Regions from separate parts of the Trichococcus flocculiformis genome, predicted to be linked through region 2. Evidence: predicted binding sites of a transcription regulator. Region 2 holds the regulator's gene; each other region holds the start of a gene.
The links. Region 2 encodes Rex, which represses fermentation and respiration genes when NADH is low (regulators of the CRP and FNR family bind a similar motif). Its sites were predicted from a motif close to TTGTGAANTANTTCACAA; they were not measured.
Positions count from the first base shown of each region.

Region 1: ACKPCD_RS03550 (nitronate monooxygenase) is a predicted target of Rex. The motif match lies at 3,704-3,721, and genes of this name have one in related genera.
Region 3: lpdA (dihydrolipoyl dehydrogenase) is a predicted target of Rex. The motif match lies at 4,190-4,207, and genes of this name have one in related genera.

Region 1 is NZ_OY759718.1:690,004-700,129, reverse strand. It holds gene ACKPCD_RS03560 (L-lactate MFS transporter) at 1-903, opposite strand, end outside; gene ACKPCD_RS03555 (acyl CoA:acetate/3-ketoacid CoA transferase) at 917-2,485, opposite strand; gene ACKPCD_RS03550 (nitronate monooxygenase) at 2,570-3,505, opposite strand; gene ACKPCD_RS03545 (LysR substrate-binding domain-containing protein) at 3,927-4,856, shown strand; gene ACKPCD_RS03540 (hypothetical protein) at 5,000-5,233, shown strand; gene ACKPCD_RS03535 (hypothetical protein) at 5,327-5,674, opposite strand; gene ACKPCD_RS03530 (OsmC family protein) at 5,877-6,332, shown strand; gene ACKPCD_RS03525 (MerR family transcriptional regulator) at 6,407-6,790, opposite strand; gene ACKPCD_RS03520 (HAD-IIB family hydrolase) at 6,921-7,724, opposite strand; gene corA (magnesium/cobalt transporter CorA) at 7,871-8,824, shown strand; gene ACKPCD_RS03510 (hypothetical protein) at 8,825-9,136, opposite strand; gene ACKPCD_RS03505 (hypothetical protein) at 9,161-9,403, opposite strand; gene ACKPCD_RS03500 (Cof-type HAD-IIB family hydrolase) at 9,605-10,126, shown strand, end outside.
Region 2 is NZ_OY759718.1:846,455-856,580, forward strand. It holds gene ACKPCD_RS04340 (LacI family DNA-binding transcriptional regulator) at 1-555, shown strand, start outside; gene ACKPCD_RS04345 (CsbD family protein) at 663-896, opposite strand; gene tsaB (tRNA (adenosine(37)-N6)-threonylcarbamoyltransferase complex dimerization subunit type 1 TsaB) at 1,109-1,843, shown strand; gene rimI (ribosomal protein S18-alanine N-acetyltransferase) at 1,818-2,435, shown strand; gene rimI (ribosomal protein S18-alanine N-acetyltransferase) at 2,419-2,919, shown strand; gene tsaD (tRNA (adenosine(37)-N6)-threonylcarbamoyltransferase complex transferase subunit TsaD) at 2,919-3,941, shown strand; gene ACKPCD_RS04370 (HAD family hydrolase) at 4,342-4,998, opposite strand; gene ACKPCD_RS04375 (ABC-F family ATP-binding cassette domain-containing protein) at 5,099-7,054, opposite strand; gene ACKPCD_RS04380 (redox-sensing transcriptional repressor Rex) at 7,404-8,036, shown strand; gene ACKPCD_RS04385 (DUF4305 domain-containing protein) at 8,444-8,650, opposite strand; gene ACKPCD_RS04390 (CPBP family intramembrane glutamic endopeptidase) at 8,692-9,201, opposite strand; gene groES (co-chaperone GroES) at 9,562-9,846, shown strand; gene groL (chaperonin GroEL) at 9,875-10,126, shown strand, end outside.
Region 3 is NZ_OY759718.1:2,997,519-3,007,644, reverse strand. It holds gene ACKPCD_RS14270 (AIM24 family protein) at 43-804, opposite strand; gene fabV (enoyl-ACP reductase FabV) at 1,059-2,255, opposite strand; gene ACKPCD_RS14260 (dicarboxylate/amino acid:cation symporter) at 2,473-3,723, opposite strand; gene lpdA (dihydrolipoyl dehydrogenase) at 4,360-5,697, shown strand; gene ACKPCD_RS14250 (thiamine pyrophosphate-dependent dehydrogenase E1 component subunit alpha) at 5,870-6,793, shown strand; gene ACKPCD_RS14245 (alpha-ketoacid dehydrogenase subunit beta) at 6,817-7,848, shown strand; gene ACKPCD_RS14240 (dihydrolipoamide acetyltransferase family protein) at 7,864-9,105, shown strand; gene ACKPCD_RS14235 (ATP-dependent Clp protease ATP-binding subunit) at 9,187-10,126, shown strand, end outside.

The sequences.
Region 1 (10,126 bases), 160 kb from region 2:
GATCAAGAAAGTAAGAATGATGACACTATACATGATGCTGATAGTCGTTGGCTGACCCAATTTATCGGAAACAGCGCCCCAGATAACGCGACCCATTGTATTGCTGAGAGAATACACACTGACATATACGGCTGCCGCTGCTGCGGATAGGCCGAACATCGATTGTCCGATCGGTGAAGCGTTTGAAGCGATCATCAAGCCTGAGAAAGCACCCATAGCGAACATCAGGATGATCATATAGAATTTTGGATCCTGCAGCATTTCTTTCCAGTTCTTATTTACGACCGCTTTATTCGCGGCTGCAGTAGCCGCTGCGTTCATATTTTTTGGCATGTAATCTTTCGGTGCAACCTTGATGAAGAGGCTGCAAGTGAAGCTGATGATTGCATAGGCGATACCCATCCGCACAAAAGTGTCAGCAACGCCAATACTTTGGATCAATTGGTTCGCGATCGGAGCTGCAATGATGGCCGCTCCGCCCATACCTGCTGTGATCAATCCGGAAGCCAAACCTTTTTTATCCGGGAAGAAACGAATTGTGTTGCTTAGGCAGCCTGAATAAGCGAATCCTTGTCCGAAACCGGCCATCAAACCATAATACACGTATAATTCCGTCAAAGTCGTAGCTGTACCCGCCAAAGCAAAACCGACTCCGAACAATACCGCTCCGGCCATCGTGCTCCATTTCGACCAACCTTTGTCGGTCAAGAAGCCGCCCAAAATCATCGGAATCGGCCCTAAAGCCGCGTTGATTGCGAAGGCTACCATGACCTCAGCCATTGTCCAACCTCTTGCGGCAGACAACGGTCCTGCCAACACGCTGAAAGCATAAACTGCACCCGTACACATCAAGATACCCATCGAGCTGACCAAGACAGCCCAACGATTAATTTCCTTTTTCATAAACAACACTCCCTTATTTTCCATTCGCCATGACGATGTTTTTTAGTTCTCCCCAATTTTCGCGGAACATACCTTCATTCATTACTTTCAAATCATCGGCAATCACCGGTTTGAAGCCCATTTGCCCCAAAATATCTTTTTCCAGATCGACTCCAGGCGCGATTTCGATCAAGCGCAATTTGCCTTTTTCAAGGTCGAATACCGCACGTTCGGTCACATACAATACTTCCTGTTCCACTTCGGACGCGTATTCCCCACTGAAGGTCACTTGTTCAACTTCGGCTACGAATTTCTTCGCTTTGCCTTCTTGGATGATCGTCAAACGGCCATCTTTGACTTCCTGCTGCAAACCGCCGGCAGTGAAGGTCCCTGCGAACACCAATTTTTTGGCAGCTTGGGAAATATTGATGAATCCGCCGCAACCTGCGACACGGTTGCCGAACTTGGATACATTCACGTTTCCGCAAGCATCGGTTTGAGCCAGTCCCAACACGGATAAGTCCAAGCCGCCGCCATCGTAGAAGTCGAATTGCGCATGGTGATCCATGATCGCTTCACTGTTGAAGGCGTGTCCGAAATCTCTCAATCCTGCCGGAACGCCGCCGATCGACCCTGCTTCGGTAGTCAATACCAATTGATCACTGATGCCTTCTTCGGCACCGACAGTCGCTACGTTGACAGGGATCCCTACGCCAAGGTTCAGTACAGCTGAAGGAACCAACTCCATCGCTGCACGGCGGGCGATAACTTTACGGGCATCCAACGGAAGTGCCGTTACAGCATCCAATGGTACTTTTGTGTCTCCGGAGAAAGCTGGATTGTACTCAGTGTTCTCTGTTTGGAATTGATTGCCTGGCTGTGCCACGACAATGTAGTCGACCATGATGCCCGGTACTTTCACGTCTTTAGGATGCAGCGTGCCTGCAGCCGCCAACGTTTCCACCTGAGCGATCACGATCCCGCCTGAGTTTTTGACTGCTTGAGCTACCGGAAGGACTTCCATGTGCAAGCCTTCTTTTTCAAGCGTCAAGTTGCCTTTTTCATCGGCTACCGTTCCGCGGATCAGACCGACATTAATCGGGAATGTAGGGTAGAACAGCCATTCTTCGTTTTCGATTTCAACGACTTTGACGATGTCTTCGGTCGTGCACGGGGAAAGCTTGCCGCCTTCCAGACGCGGATCAACGAATGTGCGCATGCCGACTTTAGTGAACAAGCCCGGGCGTTTTGCGGCGATTTCACGGTACAGTTGGGTGATGACCCCTTGCGGAAGGTTGTAGGCTTCGCATTTGTTTTCGACGATCAGATCGCTGATTTGCGGAGAAGCACTGACGATACCGCCGATCCAACGTTTGATCAGACCTTCGTGCGCCAAATGGCTCATCCCTTTCGTGCGGCGATCCCCTACAGCGCTCGCGTGGATGACTGTCAGATTGTTCGGATGGCCTTCCGCTTTAAAGCGATCTTCGATGGAAATGGCCATTTCTTCGTTCACACAGGCCAACCCGAATCCCGTCAATGCCACTGTGCTGTTGTCTTTGATCAATTTTGCCGCTTCCGCAGCTGTGATTACTTTTGTCATAAGTGTACCCTCCTGTTTGCTCGTTCATTCACATTCATTTGTAAGAAAAAAGCTCAGTCTTACTCTGAGCTTTTTCAGTTTTGATTAATAAGCAATTTTCAATGAGCTAGCGATTGCTTCGGCATCTTTGAACAACGTTTCGATGATTTCTTTAGCAGGACGGATATCGCGGACCATACCGGTGATTTGGCCGGCCATGACCGATCCGTTCTCGACATCGCCTTCATACACGGCTTTGCTCAACGAACCCAACGCCAACTCTTCCAATTCATCACGGGATGCATTGTTGTTTTCCAGTTCCTGGAATTTCGTAAGCATCTTATTTTTGATGGAACGGACAGGTGCCCCGTTGCGGCGGCCTGTAACGATTGTCGCTGTATCATCAGCATCCAGTACCGCTTGTTTGAATGTTGTCGGAACCGGGCATTCTTCAGCAGACAAGAAGAGGGTTCCGACTTGGATTCCTTGCGCCCCCATCGCGTACATCGCAACGACTCCGCGGCCGTCACCGACTCCGCCGGCTCCCAATACAGGGATGTTGACTGCGCTGACTACTTGCGGCACTAAACACATGGTTGTCGTTTCGCCGACATGTCCACCCGCTTCCGTTCCCTCAGCTACGATTGCATCTGCACCTAAAGCTTCCATTTTTTGCGCATGTTTCACGGATGCTACTACTGGAATCACTTTGATCCCTGCCTCTTTGAATTTCGGCATGAATGGCTTGGGTGTGCCTGCTCCAGTTGTAACGACTGTTATACCTTCTTCAATCACGACATCCACCAATTCCGGACAATTGTGCATCATCAACATCAAATTTACCGCAAATGGTTTATCCGTCATGCTTTTGCATTTTTGAATTTCTGCACGCAATTGATCTGCTGTCATCCCGCCTGAACCGATGATACCGAGCCCGCCTGCATTCGAAACGGCAGAAGCGATCTCAGCTGTTGCAATCCGGGCCATTGCTCCTTGAAAAATTGGATATTCTATTCCCAGCATTTCGCATATTGTTGTCATCTATTTTTCCTTCTTCCTTGAATTGTGAGTGATGAGCCTTCACAGACGAATGAAATCGTCGTTGCATTTGCTCACCTTTTCTCTTTATGATTGCATTATAGAATTTATCTGAACTATTGTGAAATAGTAATCTTCACCGGTTTATCATAACCATTTGGTTATATGAAATAATTAGATTTGGGATGTAAAGCTCGTTATTAGTGAGTTTATGAACAAATATAATACACCTCTATTTTAATGGGTCATTCTTCGTCCATATCTTTTTTGTTCTGAATAGATATCATCTTCATAACTCTTCTGTTATAATTGTGATTATTTTATCTTTCACAATTAAAAAATGAGGTACAATAACGCTTGCAATTCTTAAACATTTCCCAGTATAACCAACAGTAGAACAGCACGATTGAAAGGATGACTAAGAATGCTGCAACAGACCACCATCATCGCCTACCTGGATGCCATCGTCAGTGAAGGCACCTTCACTCAGGCGGCAAAGTCTCTATATATTTCCCAACCTTACCTCAGCAAAACCATCACGAAACTGGAAGATGAACTCCAAACCAAATTGGTTGAGCGCAACCGGACGCCTATGGAATTGACCTATGCCGGTGAAAGGTTTTTGACGCACATGAAAAAAATGCAGAACCAATATGAAGATATGGTAAACGAATTGACCATGATCACTAAGCTGAAATACGGCCGAATTCGTATCGGCGTCCATCCGATCATGGGTTCTTTTCTGCTCCCTTTGATTCTGCCGAAGTTCCATGAAAAATATCCCGGCATCGTCTTGAAAATCATGGAACAGGACGCCAAAACAACGGAAATGGATCTGCTGGAAAATAAAGTCGATTTGTACCTGGGCATGATGCCGATCCATAATGAACAACTTTCCTACACGATGCTCGCCGAAGATAAGTGGTGCGTCATCGTTCCGGACACAAGCCCTCTTTACCAGTCCGAATTGAAGGAAATCACAAAATTCCCTTATCCTTTGAACTTGTTGAAGAACGAAACGTATGTGTTGACTACCTCCCAATCCGGTATCCGCAAACAAGCCAACGAATTCCTGAAGCATCTCGATATAAAAGCTGATATCATTATGGAGACCCAGAATATCTCTACGGCGGCGGCCCTTGCCCGAAAAGGCATGGGACTGACTTTTCTGCCCAAAAGTGCGCTTAACAACAGCGAATTAATGGACAGTTACAATATTTTCTATATCGAAACCAGCATCGTCCGCACCCGCTACTTCATTGCCTACAGCAAAGAAAAGACTCTTTCCTCAGTCGACTTGGCCATGATCGATATGGCGAAGGAATTAATGACAGCCTACAGCGACAGCCTTTGAAAAAATATTAAAAAAACGCGCCTTTTCGCTGAGAACCATATCATTTGGCTTTCGGTAGCAGAAGTTGTATCATCAAATTGAGTACAGAAGATTTTCCATGCGTTGTGCACAAGAGCGGATATTTAACCATAGGAGGGATTATCATGGATAAATTATCAAAAGATAACGATCATTCTATCGATGCCACTTGGTTGACCGAAGAGCCCTTTCTGGATATTGTTCCCGAAGATCCCCCTCAAGAAACTGAAATCCTGTATTGCCAGTGCAAAAAACCGTCAAGCGTGTATCAGGAAAGTAACGATCTTGGCCACTGGTTGAAATGCGGAGACTGCAATCGTGTCATCAAAGGCTCGTTCGAAGCAGCAAAGCCTTATTGATCCAAACGAAAAAAATCAAAAAAAGAGCAAGTGAGTGCGTCATTTCCGCACTCACTTGCTCTTTTTTCAAACTAATATAAAAAACACCAGAGATCAGTCTGGTGTTCCGGCGTTTGCTGTTTTCAACCCTTTGATATCCAAAAACTTTTGGCAGAGTTTATCCAATTCCTCTTCCATCACAGCACTCGTCTCAGGTGAATAACTGAGCATTTTTGCCGGATTGGATACCAGATCCAGTAAGGAGTCGGGAACCACTCTATCGCCTTCGACATGAACAGTAATCTGCGGGAAGTAATTCGTTGTTCCACAACAGGCTGATACAAGATAAGCGATCTCATAATGCTCATTGCCCTTGTCGCGGATACGGAAATAGCCATCGCCGATGAATTCCTTTTCCGGTCCAAAATTAGCCAATATAAGATCCAAATCCTTTTTTTCCATTGAGAAAACCCCTTTTCTTCATGAATAAACGTGAGCAAACATTTGCCTGTCAGCAACTTTCTCTTCAGGAATAGTATACCACTCGCGGGCTATTTTGGATATCCTGCCGGGGCGGATCAGAGCTTCTGGTAAGCCTATACCGAGCTGCTGTGATAAAATAAATAAGTAAGCGCTACCAAAAAACAGAAACGGGGTTATCCAGATGACAGAAACAAAATTATCGAAACTGAGGATCACTGGTCAATCGCACAATGGCATCACCACTACGGTAAAAGTCCGCAATCTGCCCGAATTTTTTGTCGATGAATCGGAACGGATGGGCGGCAACAACAAAGGGCCGAATCCGCTGGAGTATCTTTTGGGTTCGCTGGCAGGCTGCACCTCGATCATTGCCTACTATGTAGCCGAACAACAAGGGCTCGCCTACAGAGGCCTGTCGTTCACCGTCGAAGGCACCTTTGATCCGCGCGGTTTTGCCGGAGAAGATGATATCCGGACCTACTTCCAGGAAGTCACGCTCGTGAACCATATCGAGACAGATGAAACCGACGAAGCCATCGAGAAGCTGGCGGCTGAAGTTGAAAGAAGGTGTCCCGTCTATAATCTCATGCTGGATGCGGGCGTCGACATGTCGACTCAATGGATCCGAACCAACTAAAAGAAATGCAAAAGCTCCCGTCAAAACATCGCTGTATAGCTGCAATGTTTTGACGGGAGCTTTTTAGGCTTGAATCACTTGAATTCCCTCAATTTGTTTTCGCTCGGAACCATATGACTTGTATAATTTTCGATTTTGAATGTCAGCCGATCCATTGCCTGCTGCATGACATCGATCCGTTCCTGCAGTTCATGCTGTTGTTCGACCAAAAGATCCATCCTTGCCGGAACAGTCTCTTCACCGCTGCGGAAGAGCGCAAGATATTCGATCAAGGATTCTATCGATAGCCCCGCATTGCGCATCTGGCGACTGAAGGCGATCCACTTCAGATCTTCTTCATCAAATTCACGGACCCCGTTTTCGTTTCTTTTGATCGGTGGAATCAAACCGATCCTCTCATAGTAGCGGATCGTATCGGCCGATACACCCGTTTCCTCGCTGGCTTTCTTTATGTTTATCATCTCGTCCATCCTTTCGGCATCAAAACTTATCCTGACAGTTAGCTTCAATTGTATCCTACACCTTGGAGTGGACTCCAAGTCAAATGGAATTTCCAGGCAAATGGACGGGGCCCGCCTCGACAAGCTTTCAGCCTTGCAACGCAAGCAACTGCAGGATTGTATGCGACACCGCGTCCTCATCATTCGACCTTCCCGTGGTGAATGCCGCCGTGTCCTTGATGATTGGATAAGCGTTCCGCACAGCGAAGCTGTACCTGCCGCTCTTCATCATTTCGACATCATTCATTCCGTCTCCGAACACCATCGTTTCTTCCGGGGTGACCTGCAGCAGCTCCTGCAGATGGGCGACCGTGCTCCCTTTATGCACGTTCAAATCGGTGATGTCCAGCCAGGCCTTTTCCGAAGCGACGATATGCGCCCGATTGCGAAAAGCAGCCAGTTTTTCAGCAGTCTCGATGCAGCGCTCTTGCATATCGCGCACCGTGATTTTGATAAAATCATCCTCGATGCTCCCGAAATCCGCCACCGTAACTACTTTTTTGTAGGATCTCCTGACAGCTGCAGATTCTTCGGGCGACAGATCAGTTTTGATCATGGCGGCTTCTTTCGTACAAGCAATCAACGTATGCCCAAGCTGCATCTCTTCCAGTTCGCGCAGGATGGCACGACCTGTCCGATTCTCCAATAAAGATTCATAGACGACTGCACCATTGCGTTTGATCCGCGAAGCACTGTCCCCCAGGATCCAAAAATCAGCGGCATCTTCGCCGAATATTTCCTCGACGCGCTCGCTCTGCTTGCCTGTGCAGGGCGCAAAGACGACCTCTTGTTCCGTCATCAATTGCTTGACCTGCTTGAAAAGTTCCCTATTGAAATCTCCTTGACTGTTCAGGAAAGTGCCGTCCATATCAGTCAAAATCAACTTGATCATCCGATGTCCTCCATTCCGTTTGTCTTCTTGCTCCCATTATCGCACATTTCTCTGCTACTGGAATGCTGAATGACCCAAAAATGGCATCGGCAATGCATTTCCCGTATAATGGATATTGAAATCACTCGTAAAGAAGGTGCAATTATATGATAACAGTTATCGGCATCACAGCTGACAATCTCGTCCACACAGACATCGATTTGGATGCGACCGACCTTTCAGCCTACAAATGGATCTGGGCCGACTTCAATGAACCTAGCCCCTCCGAAGTAAAATATCTCGAGAAGACCTTCCATTTCCACCCGCTCGCTATCGAAGACTGCCTGCAGATACTGCAGCGTCCGAAGCTGGATTATTATGACGATTACACATTTTATGTGACGCATCACGTTCGCGAAGAAGGTAGAGACCTCTTCAAAGAAGAGTTGGACTTCTTTGTCAGTGAAAAACTCATCGTCACTTTTCAACTCGCTCACTCAAAAGAAGTAGCCTATGTACAGAAACAATTGTTGGCCCAACATAATGCCGAAAACTGGGACCCGTACTTTATTTTTTACAGAATCCTTGATCAGATTGTGGATAATTATTTCCCTTTAATCCACGACATCGAAGACAGGTTGGCTCAACTTGAAGAGGATAATCTGAACAAAACGACTGCCGCATTCATACCAGAATTGATGGAATCTCGGCATCTTCTGCTGGGTCTGCTGCAGACCGTCAATCCAATGCGGGATCTGCTTTATCGCATGCTGAATTCCCAACACCTGGAAGGCGTCCGCAAAAGGCGGAGTTATTTTTCGGATATCCACGATGATTTGCTGAAGGTATCCGAGATGATTACTTCAAACCGCGAGGTGACGACAGATATGCGCGACAGCTATCTATCGCTGAACTCCCATCAGACCAATAATGTGATGAAGGTGCTTACCATCATTACTTCCATTTTTTCGCCTTTGACGTTGATCGCCGGCATCTATGGGATGAACTTTGAACATATGCCGGAATTGACTTGGAAATACGGCTACTTTTTGGCTATCGGTCTGATGTTTGGAATCGGTTTGGCGATGTATCGCTGGTTCAAGAAAAGCGGCTGGTTCTGATCACCAGCCGTTTTTATTGTAATAGGTGGCGACAGGGTATTTTAACTTCCCTGTTTCCAGATAGCTGCGGAAATCATCCACCGCGAAGAGATCACCTGGCTCAAGCAAAAAGAAATAGAGGCGGGTTGGACAACGTTTACTTTTGGTCAAGATATGATTGTTTCCACCATAGACGTACCACCAGATTTCGAACAGTTCTCCTCTGAAGGAAAACTTATCATCCAACAACGTAAACTCAGAGCAGCCTTTTCGTTCCAACAGATCGGCGATATCCAGTTTTTTTCTCCAGATTCCTTTTTGCATCAACCTCATTTTCCTCACCCTATCCATCAGCCATCATTTCTGATTTACATGATATTTCTGCACCACGACTTGATTGCGCTTGTTCTTCCTACCATAAATTACGATTGCGTTCCCTTCGGTGACCTGATACAAAAAATCCAGCGAGTGCGCGCGAATCAGGCAATTCTGTTTCTCTTCCTTGTCCACCGTCAGCGTGAAGCGGATCAGTGGCGTCTCTTCCAGTTTGAGAATTTTGATCTTTTCCACTGAGCCTTTCAGGCAAATCCCATTTTCCATATCAGTCACATCCTTTAACACCATAATACGAACATGCGTTCTTTTTGTCAACTGTTTCCTTATCGGAAAAACCGCTCAAAGCATTCTTTTCCTTTTGGGAATAATAAGGGAACATGTTAAGATGTTTTAAACATAAGCGGATGCTAAAAACTGATGGCTCAAACCGGAAAACGCTTGCATCCGACGAAAGGAGGTTTCGCCATGCCCATCAAACTGATCGCCGTCGATATGGACGGAACATTCCTGGACAGCAGGAAAAAGTTCAACAAGGAACGCTTTGATGCCCTCTATAAACGCATGCTCGAAAAGGATATCCGTTTTGTCGTGGCCAGCGGGAACCAATACTACCAACTGCGTTCTTTTTTTCCTGAAATACAGGATAATATTGCTTTTGTAGCGGAAAATGGCGCTTTCGTCGTGGATTGCAACAAAGAACTGGCCATCGGTGAGATGACGCAAGAGACCATCGATAAAGTGCTCCGGACCTTCAAGGAACTGGACGCCTGTTCGCGATTGGTCGTTTGCGGCAAAAACAGCGCCTATGTCGACAGTTCCGTTTCCGATTACTTTTACCAAAACACGAAACGCTTCTATCATCGCCTGAAGCGGGTGGATTCTTTTTCCGAAATAGATGACATCATCTTCAAGTTTGCATCAGGTTTCGCAGAAGATGAGGTTCCTGCCCTCTTGGAACACTTCATGCGCGAAGTGGGCGATGTCGTC
Region 2 (10,126 bases):
CAGGATTGCGTCATCGTAGATTTTGCATCCGCGATGGAACAAGTCATTGCCGAAATGGACAGAGGCGGCCACACCCAAATCGGTTTTTTGGAGGGCAAGGAACTGACGAACGACAAAGAAATGCTGGTTCGCGATCTGCGTTCTGAGCTGTTTCTTGCTGAACTGCGCAAGCGGGGTTGGTACCGGGATAAGTATCACCGCAGCGGAAACTTCAGCACTTCTTCGGGATACGCGATGATGAATCAGCTGCTTAACGATAATGGGGAACAACTTCCGACTTTCCTGTTTGCCGAAAATGATGCCATCGCCATAGGAGCTCTACGTGCGCTTCAGGAAGCTGATATTTCGGTTCCTGATAAAATTTCGGTAGTCGGATTCAACGACAGTAAGGTTGCCAAATACGTCTACCCGCCGTTATCGACCATCCGAGTCGACACGCGCGAGATGGGCAGAACAGGCATATCCTTATTGCTTGACCGCATCGCCTATCCGCGCAAAATATCCAAAAAAATCAGCTTATCCACTGAGTGGGTCAAGCGCGCATCCACAAGGTGATTCCACCAATCAATGATGGAATCACTTTGAAAAAAGAATAAGCCGCCCCAACAAACCGTTGCAGGTTGTTGGGGCGGCTTATTATCCTATGCTATCTAAAATAAGTTTTATTTTTTCCAATCATCGATTTTATCATTTGCCTTATCAGCTAAATCCTCGGCTTTATCATGGAGATCTTCCTTGATTTCACCTTTTTTTTGTATGGCTTCGCCGCGTGCTTGTTGGAGTTTACCTTCTAATTCTTTGCTTGAGTCATCCACCAAGTCGCCGTATTCTTCTTTGATTTTGCCGACCACTTTATCCTTCATGCCTTTTGCTTTATCGCCCAAATTTGAATTCATGATGTTTCCTCCTTTTTGATGTCACACTTATTGGCTTTACTTACTATAACCTATTTTAACTTATCTGTTATCAAAATCAAGCAATAGCCCTTGAGAGGGGGAGAGGCAGGTACATCTGCCGCATGAGCATTTGGAAGGATGTATGCTTTTTATCACTCTGATTAAATGCTATACTAGATGAGCATAATAATCAGGAAAAGGAGGCTATCTAGATGAAAATATTAGCCATTGAATCCTCAAACCAGACCATGAGTGCGGCTGTTTGCGAAAATGGCCGCTTGCTCGCAGAAGTCACCACCAACGGAAATCTTCAGCACAGTACCCAATTGATGCCAGCAGTGGATCATGTCATGAAACTTGCCGGATGGAAACCTGCCGATTTGGAATGCATCGCAGTCGCTAAGGGGCCGGGCTCCTACACAGGAGTCAGGATCGGAGCGACCATCGCGAAAACTTTTGCATGGACGTTAGCGATTCCTTTAGTGCCGATCTCCAGCCTGAAGGTTATCGCCGGCAATTGCGAAGGGGCTGCGCACAAGCTTGTTCCTATGATTGATGCGCGTAGGGGGAACTGTTACACAGCTGTTTATCAATTCGAGGACAATTTGTTGGTGGAACGGATTGCCGACACACATATAGCCAGCGAAGAGTGGTTCCAGCGCTTGTTGGCGGAAGAAGGCACTTATCTGTTCGTGGGAGAGGATGTCAGCAAATACCGCGAACGCATCGGTGAATTATTCAAGGAACGCGCGCTATTTGCTGGAGAATCACAGGCTTTACCGCGCGCGAGCGTGCTGGCCACACTTTCGGAATCCGCGACCGCGGAGGATCCGCACACCTTTGTGCCGTCCTACTTAAAAAAACCGGAAGCTGAAGAAAAATGGGAACAACAGCATCTTAGTAATCGGAGGGAAGACTACGTTGAGAGAGTGGATTCATCGATTTAAATCCATGTATAAGGAAATCCGATTTGATGTTCTGGCCAAAATCCATTCAAAGCGCGTTCTCTCCAATGAGAAAACCTATCTGCTGCGTAACCAGCTTCCTGTCAGATTGATGGTCGGCGAAAAACAGCACATTCCCGATATTCTTTATATCGAGCGGATGAGCTACGATGGCGCAACACCCTGGGGAAGGACAGCATTGGAAAATGATATGCTGTACAACCCGAAGTCGCTTTATTACGTTTTGTATGAAGGCCGTATGCCTATCGGTTTTTTGGGTGCAAGATTGGATGGGAAAGATATTCATATAACGAATTTGGCGGTAGTGCCCGAATTTCAGCAGATTGGCGCGGCAACGTTGTTGTTGCGCGTGTTGAGAAGCTTTGCGGAAGAAAAAAGCGCCACAAGCATCAGCTTGGAAGTGCGGATTTCAAACCATCGGGCGAAGGCTTTATACACGAAAATGGGTTTTCTGCCGGAGCAGATCAAGCAGCATTATTATCACGGTGACGGCGAAGACGCTTTGGATATGGTATGGCCTTTGGCAGGAAAACAATCGGAAGAAAAGGAAGATGTTCATGCAACGCACGTTTGAAATATGCGACCTGAAGACGGGCGCAGGCAAATTGGACCAACATGCACAGACTTTGTACGAACTTACAATGCTGGCCAATGAGGGGCATTCCAGTTGGAAAGTATCCTCATTCCTGTCTGAATTGAAGGACAATCATTCCATTTATGTAGGTTATATGGAGGAAAACAAGCTGGTGGGCTATATTTGTTGCATGGCGGTTGTAGATGAGGCATCAATCAACAATTTTGCGGTAGCCCCTGATCATCAGGCGAAAGGAATCGGAACAAAATTGTTGCAGGAAATGATTGCCTTGCTGAAAAAAAGGGGCATGGAGCGGCTTTGGCTCGAAGTCCGTGTTTCTAATGATGCTGCCTATAACCTGTATAAAAAAATAGGCTTTACGGAAATATTCCGAAGAAAAGAGTATTATCATAATCCGATCGAGGATGCCTACATCATGGAATTGGCGCTGACATCGGAAAAACAAGAGGAGGCGGAAGGCTGATGACGCAAACAGATGTGACCATACTCGCGATTGAGAGCAGTTGCGATGAAACGAGTGTAGCTGTGGTGAAAAACGGAAATACAGTCCTTTCGAATGTTGTCGCTTCCCAGATCAAAAGCCATATGCGTTTTGGCGGGGTCGTCCCGGAAGTGGCGAGCCGTCATCATGTAGAGCAGATCACTCAAATCGTGGAAGCGGCATTAAATGAAGCGCAGGTAACTTTCGATGCCATCGATGCAGTTGCTGTGACGCATGGCCCGGGTTTGGTAGGTTCGTTGTTGATCGGTGTCAGTGCGGCGAAAGCTCTTGCTTTTGCCCATCAGAAACCGCTCATTCCGGTCAATCATATGGCCGGCCATATCTATGCGAACCAGTTGGTGACTCCGATGCGCTACCCATTGCTATCGTTGGTTGTCAGCGGAGGGCACACGGAGTTGGTGTATATGGAAAAGGACGGATCTTTCGATATCATCGGCGAAACGCGGGATGATGCCGCGGGGGAAGCTTACGACAAAATCGGACGCATTTTGGGCTTGCCTTATCCTGGTGGAAAGAAAATGGATGAAATGGCTCATGAAGGTAAGGAAACGATGCATTTTCCGCGCGCTATGATCAAAGAAGACAATTACGATTTCAGCTTCAGCGGATTGAAAAGTTCCGTCATCAATACTGTCCACAATGCACGCCAAAAAGGGGATGACATCAATCCCTATGATTTGGCCGCCAGTTTCCAGGCAAGTGTCGTGGATGTTCTGGTGCATAAGACGTTGCGCGCGGCCAAGGAAAAGAACATTAAGCAGCTGCTGTTGGCCGGCGGAGTCGCCGCCAACAGAGGCTTGCGTGAAGCTTTGTCGGCAAAAATGGCACTGGAGCTTCCGGAAGTCGAGGTAGTCATTCCGCCGTTGTCGCTATGCGGGGATAATGCGGCGATGATCGGAGCTGCGGCTTACACCGAATACCAACAAAAACATTTTGCCGGATACGATCTGAATGCACATCCGGGCTTGGTTTTAGGCGAATAATAAAAGAGAACGCTGGCCGACTATGTCGACTAACGTTCTCTTTTTTTGACATACAGGAATTTATAAAATTTTCCAGAGTGAAAAATGCATCACCGTAGGTGTTTCACAAGTTTGCAAAATGTTTCATGCATCTAAAATGATGTCCAGCTTCACGGGTTAGCCCTTCGGAAAAAAGAATAAGGAACCTCTTGTCTCTGCGAGCCAAGACATACTGTTCGACTAATCTGCTGACGCAGAAAGTCTCTCAGCAATTGCGCTCTTCGATGCTCAGGCAGACAGATTTCCTAAATTGTCATGACTCTTGCGATTTCAATCGCTTAGAGGCATGATACACTTGACCGATTAGGTCACAGTGTTTCCTTAATCAGGGCTGAACGAACCCGTTCAGCTTTTCTTATTCTTAATCGACCAGCGCTCGGCAGTAATCGGCATCGAGATCCGAAAAATCGGTGACGATGACGGAAGCCAACGACAGATCCTGCGGAGGGAACTCGAGATTGCGGAAACCGATGCATTTGCAGCCGGCCGCATGTGCAGAGGCAACTCCGTTTTTGGAGTCCTCAATGACAACGCAGTTCTCCGGTTTGGCATTCAAGTTTTTTGCAGCATCCAGGAAGATATCGGGCGCGGGCTTGGAATGCGCAACGCTTTCCCCCGAAACAAAATAGCTGAAATATTTTTCGATGTCCAATGCTTTTACAGCCTTATGGATATCCGTCAAAGGAGAAGAGGAGGCGATTGCCAAAGGAACACCGGCTTCATGCAGACGTGCAATGAAGGGAATCACACCCGGTATCGGCTGCAGGCCGTCTTCATCCATCAGGCGATTGCGGATGACGTTCGCCCGTTCCACCAATTCTCCTACCGGGGCATCCAGATTGAATTCATTTTTCATTGTTTCCCACATGTATTCGTGCGTGGTCCCTTGGTAGCGGAAATGATACTCCAACTCGGTGTCCACTCCGAATTCCTTCAATAGCATACTTTCTGATCGCAAAAAGAATGGTTCCGTATCGATGATGACACCATCCATATCAAATAAAACGGCTTCCAACATATTCGTACCTCCATATTCCTATTATGCGTACTTGTTCGAGTGCAACTTAACAAAAGTTCCGGCATTCCTCAACTAAGACAGGAAACGCTTATCGGCTTCACTATTCATTCAGTTCCTCGAGAGCGGTTGTCTGATCTTCCCAATCCTGCATCAGCTCGTCCTGCCGTGCCTGTAGGGCGAGCAACTGCTGGTTGAACTGTTGGACTTTTTCATGGTCACCGTAGACTTCCGGTTCGGTCAATTGCAGCTCGATCGCAGCGATGGCCTCCTCGACGGTCGCCAATTCATCCTCCAAAGCCTCCACCTGCCGAGCCAGTTTTCTTTCCAATTTCAGTTTTTCCTTGGAAGAAACGTAATCCCCTTTTGCTTTCGAAAGAGGCTCAACGGCAGCGTTTGTTTCCGTGGCGTTTTCGGCCTGCTGCAAAGCTGCCAACGCCGCTTCTTGCTGTTTCTTTTCAATATAGTAATCGTAGTCCCCGAGGTATAATTTACTGCCCTCAGCGGAAAGTTCGACAATGTTTGTCGCAATCCGGTTGATGAAATAGCGGTCGTGGGATACGAAAAGCAGGGTGCCGTCATAATCGATCAAGGCATTTTCAAGCACTTCTTTGCTGTCGATGTCCAAATGGTTTGTGGGTTCATCGAGGACAAGGAAATTCTTTTGGTCCAGTGCCAGCTTGCAGAGCGAAAGCCTTGCCTTCTCGCCGCCGCTCAATGCCGGAATCGTTTTTTCGACATCGGCGCCGGAGAACAGGAAGCTCCCCAGGATACTGCGCACATCTTTTTCGTTCAGCGTGGGATGAAGATCCCAGATTTCGGCGAGAACGCTCTTGTTTTTGGAAAGGTTGCCTAATTCTTGGTCATAATAACCGAGATCGACATTGGCGCCGAGCTGGACTCTGCCTTTCAAAAGCGGAATCTCGGAAATGATCGACTTCAGCAAAGTGGACTTGCCGATCCCGTTCGGCCCGACGATCGCGATCGCCTGCTGTTTACGGATGTCAAGATTGATCGGATCAGCCAGGATCTTATCGGCATAGCCGACAGCCCCGTTTTCCAGCGTCAAGACGACATTTCCGCTTTCTTTTGCGATATCGAAAGAGAAGCGAGCGGAACGCTCATCGCCTTTCGGTCTGTCCATCCGCTCCATTTTTTCCAGACGTTTGCGGCGGCTTTGCGCCATTTTGGTCGTGGAAGCGCGCGCCAGATTGCGGGCGACATAATCCTCCAATTTGGATATTTCATCCTGTTGCTTCTCGTAAGCCTTCAATTCCTGCTCCAGGCGGGCGGCTTTCTCGGTCAGATAATAGGAGTAGTTGCCTTTGTAGTGCTGGATCTTGTGGCGGCTGATTTCATACACCTCCGTGGCGACTTTGTCCAGGAAGTATCGGTCATGGGAAACGATCAAAAGCGAACCGTTGTAACCGATCAGATAATTTTCCAGCCAAGCCAGCGTATCGATGTCCAGATGGTTGGTGGGCTCATCCAAAATGAGCAGGTCGTTCTTTTCAAGCAAGATTTTGGCCAAGGCAAGCCTGGTTTTCTGGCCGCCTGACAATTGGGAAATCGGACGATCGTAATCTCCTTCGTAGAACTGGAATCCGTGAAGCACCGAACGGATCTCGGATTCATAGCCGTACGCGTTCTTTTCGTGCAAAGTATGCTGGAGATGGTCATAGCGTTCCAGAGCTTTTTGGTAGGCTTCTTCATCCTCGAGCAAGTCCGGATCCCCCAAAGCGACGGCGGCTTGTTCAGCTTCCTTACTTAATTGGATGAGCGGGGCAAAAATGGTCAACATTTCCTGCCAAATCGTGTTGGATGAATCGACCGCGCTATGCTGATCCAGGTAGCCGATCGTTACGTCCTTGCTCTTTGAAACAGAGCCGGCATCCGTTGCTTCGATGCCTGCCAAAATCTTCAGCAAGGTCGATTTGCCGGCTCCGTTTCGGCCGACGAGTGCAATACGCGAATGGTCTTGAACAGTAATTTGAATATTGTCGAATAAGACGCTCGCCCCAAAAAGGCGCGCCAAATTTTGTCCTTGCAGTAAAATCATATGTAGTGTCCTCTTTCTAAGCAAATGCTGGCATTTATCCCTTCCATTTTATCACAGCATGCATTGATTCGATAGGGACAAGCAAAGTTATTGCTATATTCACGTATTTGTACATGTGAAAAAATGTTGGCGACTCCGCTTACATTTGTTACAGTATTTCACATGTTGTTCAAAAAAGGCTTCACAATCAAGTCCGATTTCGAACAAATTAGTAGATTTTTCACAATCAGGTGATATAATAGGCAGTATGAAATGAAAGCTTAAGTATGTGAACATACTTTTTAAAGTTTGTCGGAACCGCACAAACACTATGAGTTACGAAATGAAAGAGGAAAGAAGAGGAGAAAAAATGTCGACGAATGATATTCCAAAAGCTACGGCAAGGAGGTTGCCGATTTACCACCGCTATTTGCGCTTTTTGCATAACGCTGGTAAAAAACGTGTTTCATCCACTGAGCTCAGTGAAGCAGTAAAAGTGGATAGTGCTACTATCCGTAGGGATTTTTCATATTTTGGCGCACTGGGTAAAAGAGGATACGGCTATGATGTCGAGTATTTGTTGGATTTCTTCAGCAAAACCTTGAATCAGGACCGTTTGACGAACGTTGCTTTGATCGGTGTGGGTAATTTGGGTCATGCCTTGTTGAACTACAACTTCCACGTAAGCAACAATGTGCGCATCAGTGCAGCATTTGATGTCAATGAAGGCATTGTTGGTAAAATCCTCAGTGGTGTACCGGTGTACCCCATGACGGATATGGTGGAGCAGTTGCGTATCCAACAGATTGATGTAGCCATTCTGACCGTTCCCCAAGAAGTTGCGCAGGATGCAACGAACCGTTTGACCGAAGCGGGCGTTCGCGGCATCATGAACTTTACCCCGATCCGTCTTTCCGTTCCGGAAAATGTCCGCGTTCAGAATGTGGATTTGACGAATGAATTGCAGACGTTGATTTATTTCTTGGACAATGATATCGGCTGAGCAAAGTCGGCAGTTGATGATAAGAAAACGCAAAAAGAAGGATGAGGCCGCCTCATCCTTCTTTTTTTCATTAGCAAGTAGGTATACATTTTGAACAAAGAAATGCATCACCAAGGGTGATTTAAAGGTCAGCAAATTATTTGGTGTTTCCAAAGTGATGTCTAGCGGTCCAAGCCTGCCTCTCGGAAAGAGAGGCAGGAACCCCTTGTCTCTTCGAGCCAAGGATACTGTTCGACTAACCTGCTGACGCAGGAAGTCTCTCAGCAATTGCGCTCTACGATGCTCATTTGCATGGGACTCTTAGGGATTCATCCCTTAGAGCCCTAGTACAAGGTGACCGTAGGAAACGTTGCGAGGCCAGATTTCCTAAATTTCTTTCGAGGCAGAGCGGGCTTGTACCGCTTTTCCTAGTTTTTGTCGATGCTGTTTTTGATTTTCAGGTAGGCGTTGAACATGCGAACGCCTTTTACGACATCACTTGTTGCGAACAGCACGCTGATGATGGCCATGAATCCCCACCCTGCAGTATTCACTGCGTCGACTGCCAGCGAAATGAAAAGGATTGCGAAAACAAAACGGATGATTACTTGAATTAATAGATTTTTTAAAGTCATGTTATTCCTTTCTTTTTCCTAAATAGCGGACTTCACGTGCCTTACGAAATGAGTTGGGAGAGAATCGGCAAAGCGGATACGGCATTCATCAACGCATGCGCAATCATCGGAGTGGCTATGTTTCTTGTTCTGTAATAAAGGAAAGAAAACCATAGTCCCAGAGAGCCATAAACCAAATAGTGCCCATCATTATGCGCAATCGCAAAAAGCAAAGCACTGATAGTGGCTGCGCCGACGATCCCGATTGCATCAACCAGATGTGTGACAATCGCTTTACGGAATACAAATTCCTCCATCACAGGTGCAAAGATGATAATGTTAAAAATAAAGAATGGATAGCGGTTTGTCAAGTCCAGCAATACTTCCGTATTTTCGGAAATCACGGGCATCTTGAACAAAAGATACTCCACGTTCATCGCGACGATCTGAATCAGGATAGCTCCCAAGAAGCCAAAGATTCCGATCGCGAGCGTTTTTCCGATTGGGGCGGCTGGTTGCTCTGTAAGGCTGTTTTGTGGTGTCCATTTTTTTCTGCTATTCCATGCTACCATAAGGACAGTCCCTAGGAAAGCGAAGAATAGCGAGAGATTCATAGCCGCTGCGATACGATCTGCCTCCGGAATGAAAAAAAGTATAACGACCGGCAGAAGCTGAGAAGCGAGATAGATGAGAATGATCTGTATGGCTAACGTTGACCTGGAACGTATTTTTTTATTCATATAATAGTACCTTTCTGAGAGAACTGACGTCTTACGCTTGATAAACAGTATAGCATAATAGCGTAAAAAAATAGAATCAGAAAAAATCGGCTTCCCTCTTGCAAATTAATTGGAGATTGATTAATATAGAAATGTAACTTAGCACTCTGAGTTGATGAGTGCTAAAATAAACTTATTTTTGGAGGGATCATCTTGTTAAAACCATTAGGAAACCGTGTTATTGTAGAAGTTGCCAAAGAAGAGGAAAAATCTGTAGGCGGCATCGTTTTACCGTCGTCCGCTAAAGAAAAATCCCAAACCGGTACCGTTATTGCTGTAGGAGCAGGCCGCGTGACGGATAACGGCGTAACCATCGAAATGACCGTAAAGGCGGGGGATACTGTCCTTTTCGAAAAGTATGCAGGCACAGAAGTCAAATATGCAGGCACAGAATACTTAGTGATCAAAGAAAGCGACATCGTAGCAATTCTGGACTAAAAATAAAATTCATGAGGTGAATCGATAAATGGCAAAAGACATTAAATTTTCAGAAGACGCAAGAGCAGCAATGCTTCGTGGTGTGGATATCTTAGCAGATACCGTAAAAGTGACATTAGGACCTAAAGGCCGCAACGTTGTTTTAGAAAAAGCGTATGGTTCTCCATTGATCACGAATGACGGCGTGACAATCGCCAAAGAAATCGAATTGGAAGACCGTTTCGAAAATATGGGAGCGAAATTGGTTTCCGAAGTTGCTTCCAAAACAAACGACATTGCT
Region 3 (10,126 bases), 940 kb from region 2:
TGGTATCAAAAATGAAACAAGCGATCGATAGGTCATGTTTTTTTACCGGAGAACGGGCGCCATCAAAACTTTGCCTGTTCCACGATAGACATTGACCAAACCTTCGCCGGATGCGGCTGAACCCATAAGTGTCTTGCCAGATCGTTCCACTGTAAATTCAAGGCTGCCGGACCAAGCGATCGCCATATTCCCATCAATCTTCAATTCATCATTTTCCAACTCTATTTCTATCAGTTCTTCTCTTGGTACGTACGATTCAAGTGCGACAATCCCGCCGCCAGAAAGACCTAGGTTAAAAAGACCTTCTCCGCCCATCGCAGCAGAAGAGAGGTTGGACTTCATAACTGCTTTGTGGTTCAATTCCGAATCGCAAGCCAAAAATAATCCGTCTTCGATTACAATTGAGCCATTCCAGTCATCGACATCAATCAGCAAAATATGCTTATAGGTCGGTTCCAATACCAGTTTTCCGGTTCCGGTGTATTCAGGCTTAATTGCGGATTCATTCGTGACTTTCCCTCGAAGCGCTTTTCCCAAAAAATCGCCCACGCCTTTAAGCCCGGTTGTAGCACTGACATTCCCGACCATCCACTGCATGGCTCCTGATTGAACAGTGATGTCGGAAAGGCTGACATCGCAGACCAGCTGTCTTCTTCTGACGTTCATTTCAGAAGCATAGTAGGCAGCTTGAGCTGTCAGGTGATCGACACTCAAATCTTTCAAGTATTCCACGACCTTAAATGCGCCCATCTCTTCGACAATTTTCACATCATTGTTATCTTCGAAATTTTTTATTCTGAACATATCCATTTTCCTTCTTTCTTTTGCAGAGGCAATAGCTGTGTCTGGTCAATAAAGGTTAATTCAAATTTGGTGTATCATTGTCTATCATTATAACACTATTTTGATTGTCGACCAATATTTAGATGGAAACGGCAACCGGATGGAAGAGAAACGCTTGTGTTGTCAACCGTAGAAGCAGAAAAGTCCTGACTCTCAGAGCCAAGACTTTTCATTTATTATTGCGGATAAAAGGTGATTGGTGTCACCGGTACGATTTAATATTCCAATGCCTTCAATTCTTCGATCGTAACGTCTTGCTCGACATAGCCGTCCACCATAAAGCCGCTCAAGTTCGAGAACTCTTTGTAGAGGAGGTCGTAAGCTGCCATGTCGGTATTGAAATTTTCTTCGTTCAATTGCTGGATCAGTGCCTTTGTTTTAGCTTGCGTGTCGATGTCAAGTTCCCAGCTATCCGGTCTCAGGCGGCCAGCTTCATCATACTCAGCCTTGGTACCATAAACCATATCGCGATAAATGCGGTCGATATGCATGATAGGTGTTTCGTGGGTTCCTTTTTCGGTCATGACTTTGTAAAGACCGATGCAATAAACAGGGAAGAAGGGAATGACTGAGCTTGCTTTCGTGGTCACGGCAGTAGCCACCACAATCTGGGCTTTGCCGTTGATGTCAGCTAATAACGCATTGATGGTCTGCGCCTTCTCATCACAATCTGCTTTGGCAAGACCAAGGGTTCCGCCACCGTAGTAAGGACGGTTCAGCTCTGTTCCCAAATAAGAATAATTGGTCGTCAGAACCCCTTCAGCCAATACATCTGCTTCCTTCAGTGCTTCCATCCATAGCTGCCAGTCTTCGCCACCCATGACTTTTACGGTACCGGCGATTTCTTCCTCTGTTGCAGGTTCCAGCGTTTCGATGTAGAAATCCTGATTTTGCATATTGATATTAGGGCCAACCACTGGCTCCCCAAGGGCTTTGATTGCGGAAGTGTACGTCTCTCCGGTATCGGGATCGGTTCTTCTGCCGCTTGCCAGGCTATAAACGACCAGGTCCACTTTGCCGCCGAACTCGTTCTTGATGTATGCGATGACTTCTTGCTTGCTTTCGTGGCTGAAGGCGTCCTGCACAAAATTTTTGGCGATCAGGCCTTCTTTTTCAGCTGCTTCACGAAAAGCGATATTGTTGTACCAGCCGGCTGTGCCGAGGTTCCGTTCATTTTTCGGTCCTTTTTCGAAAGAAACGCCAATCGTATCCGCTCCCGCACCGAAAGCCAGGCTGATCCGGGTGGCTAAACCGTAGCTTGATGACGCACCAATGATCAATACCTTTTTCGGACCTGCAAAAGTTCCTTTGTTTTTTACATAGTCGATTTCATTCAATACTTCCTGCTTGCATCCAAGCGGGTTTACACCAAGGGCCACATTACCCCGTATATTTTGTTTAAATTCCAACATGTTTGATTTTCCTCCATTAAAATGTCATAAGAATATAATACCAGAAAAATGTTCCCAAGAATAAATTATATGCCAAAATTTCGAGTATAAGTTAGCCACTCTTATTTTCCGGTTATCGGCAATGTGAACTCCTAACTAATTCATACGCTACACACAAAAAGCCAAAGCGACTTTTGTCATTTTGGCTTTTTGCGTGGCTCATGAGCCTTTAATTTTTTCAGGAAACATCTGTTACTTGGTTCGCATTGAGTTCTTTGATGACTTGGTGGTCCAATTCGCCTTCTCCGTGAGCAAGAATCATCGCAATGGTGGCGTCGGCATCAACATTGAGTACTGTGCGGAACATGCCGGAGAACCAATCGATACCTGCCAACAGGCCGATGCTTTCCGGGGGCAGGCCGAGTGCCGGGATAACGATCGTCAAGGCCACCAACCCGCCGCCGGGAACCGCTACGGTGCCTAAAGTGGCCAAGGTTGATAAGGTGACAGTTTGGATCGCATTCGCTAAAGTGAACTCCAGGCCGTAAAACTGCGCCAATGTGATAGCTGCGATGGCGAGAAAGAGCGACAAGCCATTACTGTTCATTGCCATGCCCAAGGGACCGACCAGTTGGGAAATGCGGCGGCTGACGCCAAGTTTATTCTCCTGATCTTCCATCTTAACCGGAAGCGTAATGGCTGACGAGGTCGTCGTAAAGGCCATAATGGTCATGCGCGACAAGCCCTTAACAATATGGGCGGGATTCACTTTGGTAATCATACTGGTAAGGAAAATCCATAACACTAAGAATATTACAGAACCGATCGCCATCGCTAAGAGGAATTTCGCCAGCGGTAAAATCACGGTCAGGCCGATTACGCCGGTGACATTAGCCAGCAAGGCAAAAATTCCTAAAGGCGCCAAGTGCATCACAGTAGTAACTAATTGGAGAATGACCTCATTGAATTGTGAAATCGCTGCTTTCAGCGCTGTCAAATCCCGACGCGTACTCAACAGGCTGATCGATAAGCCGAATAATAAAGCAAAGATAATGACTTGAATCATGTTCCCTGTACTCATGGACTGAACAATATTCGACGGGAAAAACGCCAGAATAACGTCGGTGACACTGCCAGTCGCTGTCGCAACTTCAGCAGATGTGTCAATTTGCATATCAACCCCGGCGCCCGGTTGAATCAGATAACCCAATGCCAATCCTAAGGTTGCCGCTATCGCGGTCCCGCCGAGAAACCAGCCAGCCATCTTCCCTCCGAGTTTACCTAATATCTGCGGGTCGAGAGTTCCGACCGCTTCAATCACAGCACCCATAATCATAACCACCACAGCCATCTGAATCAGCCGCAGGAAGATTTGCCCGATTACGGCAATTGGCGCAATCGCCGGACCGAAAATTAAGCCGGCCGCAATACCTAATACCATCGCAATCATGATCTGATTGGTCATACTGATTTTCTTTAAAGATTTCATATAGACTCCTCCTTTACCGTTTGGGTTAAATATATAGCGCTTTCAAAAACTTTGCTATGACATAACGGATAGGAATGTCCTTATTTTCGTTCAGAACGGCTGAAGATTAATAATGAAAAGTTGTGTAAGGAACATGTGGATAATTTATTGCAGGACGGCGCTGAAGCAAAAAAAGCTTCATCCAAATATTGGACAGAGGGGGTCAATGTGATGACAATCACTATGATTTTTCTTTTTCATGATCAATGAAGCCTTTATGGATGAAGGCGTTAGGTGTTCATTGCTAAGTGCACGGGAAGATATTGTTGGTTTGATGCTTCAGTACACACAAGGACATCTGCGCCTTAATATCTGGGACAGCTGTTTTGATTCAGCAATCGGCCTCTAGGTATCGCTATGTTAAATTAAATTAAATTACGAAATTGGGAAATGTTTGAAGCGGATTAAACACCGAATTTTCAAAACATTGCATTATATATCACAATATGTTTTTAAGATAATGATGATAAAACGAATTTTGACTAGAGAATGGGTTGACTACAGTTTAGGAAACGCTTACACTGTGATTGTAGCGTTTCTTTTAGATTGCAAAATATCGTCTGTTATTTCACGATGTAAAAGAAAGGGGAGAGACATTTGACAAATTATGACGTCCTAATCATTGGTTCAGGGCCAGGCGGATATGTGGCTGCTGAGGAAGCTGCCCAACGTGGTAAAAGTGTTGCGGTGGTTGAACGTAATAAGATCGGAGGTGCTTGTTTAAATGTAGGATGCATTCCTTCAAAGAGTTATTTGCAACATAGCCATTGGTTACAAACGATTGAGAGGGCGAACGCATTCGGAATTAAGGCTGGTGTAGAAGCCATCGATTTTTTGAAATTATTGGAGCGTAAAAATAGTGTCGTAGCAAAGCTGCAAGGTGGCATCCAACAACTATTCAAAAGCAACCATATTCAATATCTGGAGGGGGAAGCGGAATTTATCAGTGGCACGACGTTTCGGTTAAACAATCAAGAAATCACCGGTGCTGATGTCATATTAGCCACTGGAAGCACGCCGTTTATACCGCCCATTAAAGGGTTGGAAAAGGTAGACTACCTGACGACAGATTCATTTTTCTCAATGGAAGAGATACCCGAAAGGCTGGTTATCATCGGTGGGGGTGTGATAGCTGTTGAATTGGCTTTTGCGATGAAGCCGTTAGGAACCGATGTGACGATAATCGAAGTGGCACCGGATATTTTGATGACAGAGGATCCTGACGCCCGGGACATCATCAAGAAAAAACTGAAAAAAATGAAGATTAACGTTGAAGTGAAAGCGGATGTTCAGGAAGTTACGGAAGGACATGTTCACACAACAACAGGAAAGTATGCGTACGATCAACTTTTAGTAGCGACGGGGCGCCGTGCCAATATTGCATTGGCGGAAGCTGGAAATCTCAAACTCACGGCTAACAAGAAATTCATCGCAGTCAACGAATATTATCAAACAAGTGCGCCGCATATTTATGCAATTGGGGATGTCATCGGCGGGTATCAATTAGCGCACGCTGCCAGCGCCGAAGGAAGGAAGGCGGTAAGAGCCATCACAGGGCAAAGGGAAGTGCCTGTTGATCCTTTAGCGGTTCTGCGCTGTGTCTATACTGACCCAGAAGTGGCTTCATTCGGGATGAGTGTTGCGGAAGCCAAAGCGGCAGGGTATGACGTAATTGTGAACCAACTACCGTTCTCAATTAACGGTAGAGCGATCGCCTCGGGAGAAACAGACGGATTCATTAAAATAATCAGTGAATCAAAGTATCAAGACATTCTTGGTGTGGTTATAGTTGGAAGCGATGCCACGGAGATGATTCATTCTCTTCTCGCGCTCAAAACGGCGGAAGGCACGTTGAATGAGTTGAAGGGCTTGATTTATGCCCATCCAACCTTATCTGAATTGACAGGGGACGTAGTTCAAAGTTTACTAATTTAATTTATAGGAGGAAATCATTATGGTACAAGATCCAGAAATGAAAAGACAAGAGCAAGTATTTTCACCTACACGCACCAAAGAAAAAAGTAAAATTGACCTGGAAATTAAAACTTCTGTCGGAACGACTGTAGCCGGATTAACGAAAGAAAAATCAAAGACGATACTCAAAAAAATGGAAGATATTCGCAACTTCGAAGAAGAAGCAAGGCGCTTTTTTGCGCAAGGTCAAATTCCGGGATTTGTTCATTTGTATGCGGGGGAAGAAGCCGTTGCGACAGGGGTATGTGCGCATTTAAGCGATGAAGATTATATTACAAGCACGCACAGAGGACATGGCCACTGTATTGCTAAGGGTGGAGACTTAAACGGCATGATGGCGGAAATATTCGGAAAAGCAACCGGCCTAGGCAAAGGAAAAGGGGGCTCCATGCATATTGCAGATCTGGATAAGGGGATTCTGGGGGCAAATGGTATGGTTGGCGGTGGATTCGGCTTAGCCGTAGGAGCAGCCATGCGCAATGTCTATTTGGGAACCGATAAAGTTGCTGTTTGTTTCTTTGGGGATGGCGCAGCCAACGAAGGTGTTGCACATGAGGCAATGAACATGGCAAGTATTTGGAAATTGCCGGTTGTGTTCGTCAATGAAAACAACTTTTTCGCTGAATCAACCCCACAATGGTATTCATCCGGGACAGAAACGATTGCTGAACGGGCAGCGGCTTATAATATGCCGGGCGTTCGAGTAGATGGTAAGAATGTGGTCGCAGTATATGATGTTGTCGGTGAAGCGATTGAGCGTGCGCGCAAAGGCGAAGGTCCAACACTTGTAGAATGTGTAACCTATCGTAACTTTGGGCACTTCGAAGGTGATGAACAACTTTATAAAGCGAAAGAAGGAACTGAAAAAGAGTTGGCGGATAGAGACCCGATCAAAATTTTTAGGGAATATGCGATTGAAAATGACTTGATGACAGAAGAAGAATTGGATAACATTGCCGCGCAATCAAAAAAAGATGTGGATGATTCGATCAAATATGCCCAAGAGAGTCCAATACCTAAACCAGAATCATTATTAGAAGACGTATTCGCTCAATAAAACATTTGGAAGGAGCCTTTATTATGACTAGAGAAATCACATTTATGAAAGCGGTTAACGAAGCGCTGGATCAAGCAATGGAAAAAGACGACCGTGTACTGATATTAGGGGAAGATATTTCAGGAGGAGCGCAAGTAGCCCATCTTGAAGAAAAAAATGAAGATGCCTGGGGAGGCGTAATGGGGGTAACGAAAGGGTTAGGGCCTAAGTATGGCAGTAAACGGGTCATTGATACACCCATCTCCGAAATGGGGTACATGAGTGCTGCGGTCGGGATGGCTGTGACAGGTTTACGTCCAGTACCAGAGTTGATGTTCAACGACTTTATTGGGTTCTGTTTCGATGCCATTCTGGGACAAGGCTCAAAGATGCGCTATATGTTTGGTGGGAAAGCCAAAGTGCCCATGACAGTCAGGACTATGCACGGAGCGGGAGTCAGCGCGGCAGCGCAACACTCAGGTACCTATTATGGGATTTTCGGATCTATCCCAGGAGTGAAAGTCGTCGTTCCCGCAACACCATATGATGCGAAAGGCTTACTTCTTGCATCAATTGAGGATGATAACCTCGTCATATTCTCGGAAGATAAGTCACTCTATGGCATGAAAGGCGAAGTGCCAGAAGAATATTATACGATTCCTATTGGGAAAGCAGCTGTCAAACGAGAAGGGACAGACTTAACGATCGTAACAATCGGCAAAATGCTATTTGTGGCAGAAGAGGTCGCAGTAGTTCTTGAAAAGGACAATATTTCAGTGGAGATCATTGACTTGCGGACGGTGGCGCCATGGGATCAGGAAACAGTCATAAATTCTGTCAAAAAGACAGGTAGGCTTATTGTCATTGATGAAAGCAATCCCCACAACAATACAGCAACAGATATTGCTTCCGTTGTATCCGATAAAGCCTTTGATTACTTGGATGGTCCCATAAAGTGTGTAACGGCACCAAATACACCGGTTCCGTTTGCACCGAACTTAGAAAAACTGTATATCCCTAATGCAGAGCGCGTCCTTGAAAAAGCTGCAGAACTATTAGACGACTTAAAAGCATAAGGAGGTGTAAATTAGATGGCCAAAGAAATTGTAATGCCCAAATTAGGATTAACGATGACGGAAGGAACAGTCGATGAATGGCTTGTCGCGGTAGGCGACACCGTCAAGCAAGGTGATAGTATAGCAACAATCAGCTCAGAGAAATTATCAAGTGACGTGGAGTCGCCGGCAGACGGCATTATTTTAGAGCTTATGGCGAAAGTGGGGGATACTGTTCCTTGCAAAAAACCGATGGCATATATAGGTGAAGAGGGAGAAGCAATCGACAGTGCCCCTTCGACGAATGGCGATGAAGAGGCTGTTAGTGAAGCAGAAGCGAAAACTACTGTTGCGGATACCACTTCCACTTCAAAAGAAACGCTGCAAGCTTCGTCTTCTGGTGGGAAAGAGAAGGATAGGATCTTTATCACCCCCATTGCACGTCGAATGGCAAAAGAAAAGGGTATTGATGTCAGTCAGTTGAATGGAACAGGCGGTAACGGCAGAATTACGCGGCGTGACGTCGAACGCTATACCCCAACAGTGGCAATGCCGGCGTCGCAACCAATGGGCGCACTGGCCAAAGAAGAGATTGGTGCTGGATTAACCGGAATGCGTAAGACGATTGCCCAACGTCTGGTAAGAAGTCTGCAGACAACTGCTCAAGTAACGGAACACCGCAAAGCAGATGTAACCCGATTAAATGAGATGAGAGAGACAATCAAGAAAAATGTGAACCGTTCGCTTGATGGTGGTCAAATCAGTTGGAACACACTGGTTACGAAAGCTACGATTCTCGCTCTACGTGAAACCCCGGCAATGAATGCATGGTATTATGACGGAAAATATGAGCAATTGGATGAAGTGCATATTGGCATGGCAACCTCTGTAGACGATGGCTTAGTGGTTCCTGTCATCAAAAATGCGCACCAAATGACACTGACCGACTTAGGTAAGTCCATTGCTGAAGTGAGTACACAAGCGCGACAAGGTAATTTACCAAGCAATCTGTATAGTGGTTCAACCTTCACTATCACAAATTTAGGTGGGCGAAATATTGAATACTTTACGCCAATCCTTAATACACCGGAAATTGGAATTTTGGGTGTCGGAGCAATAGGGAAAGAACTCGCTTTAGAAGCAGGCGAAGTCGTTGAAAAATTAAAACTCCCGCTAAGTTTGACGTTTGACCATCAAATTATTGATGGGGACCCGGCAGCCGAGTTTTTAGATAAGATCATTGCTTATTTGGAAGATCCTTATTCCTTATTCCTATAGAACCTCAATAATAAAGAAGGTCTTCTGACCTTCTTTATTTATCTTTAATGTTCATCATATCGGTAGAGAGGAGGCATAAGGATGATCGAACAATTAACCACAGCCATGCAAGAAACTGTGCAAGAAGCGCAATCACTAGCGATACAACGAAAGCACCCTCAAATAGATATTCCACATGTTTGGCAGATCTTTTTACGTCCGGATCACTTTGCTTGCCAAGTATACAGGGACCTATCCACTCCAATTGATGCTTTTCAACAACTGATTGAGGATGAAATTGATAAAATATCGGTTTTAACAGGGACGGATGTGGAATATGGCAAAGAGATGAGTCCGCGCCTAAGTAAGTTATTCAGTCATGCGAAAGAGATTGCACTCGCTAATCAAGATAAGTATATCTCGACAGAAGTCTTTTTATTAGCGCTGTATCGCCAAAAAGGCAATTCTTTCACGAGATTCTTAATGATAAATGGCGTCCCGGAATACAAACTGGAAGAACATATTCAGCAGTTGAGAAAAGGGTCGACGGTGGCACATGAAAGTAATGAAGAAATGTACGAAGCATTAACGCAATATGCCATTAACCTTAATCAAGCCGTGATTGATAATAAGATTGATCCGATCATCGGTCGTGAAAATGAAATAACCGATATAATCCGTATTCTTTCCCGGAAAAACAAGAATAATCCTATTTTAATTGGACCTTCTGGTGTAGGCAAAACAGCGATCGTTGAAGGATTGGCGCATCGGATTGTCCAAAAAGAGGTGCCTGCAAATCTATTGGATAAAACAATCTATAATTTAGACATGAGTTCGCTTATTGCGGGAGCGATGTATCGCGGAGAGTTTGAAGAACGCTTGAAAGCGGTTTTAAACGAAATCAAGCAATCAGAGGGAGCCATTATTTTATTTATCGATGAAATCCATAATATTATAGGCGCGGGTAAATCAGAAGGGGCGATTGATGCCGGAAATATGTTGAAACCAATGTTAGCTAGGGGCGAATTGTATTGCATTGGCG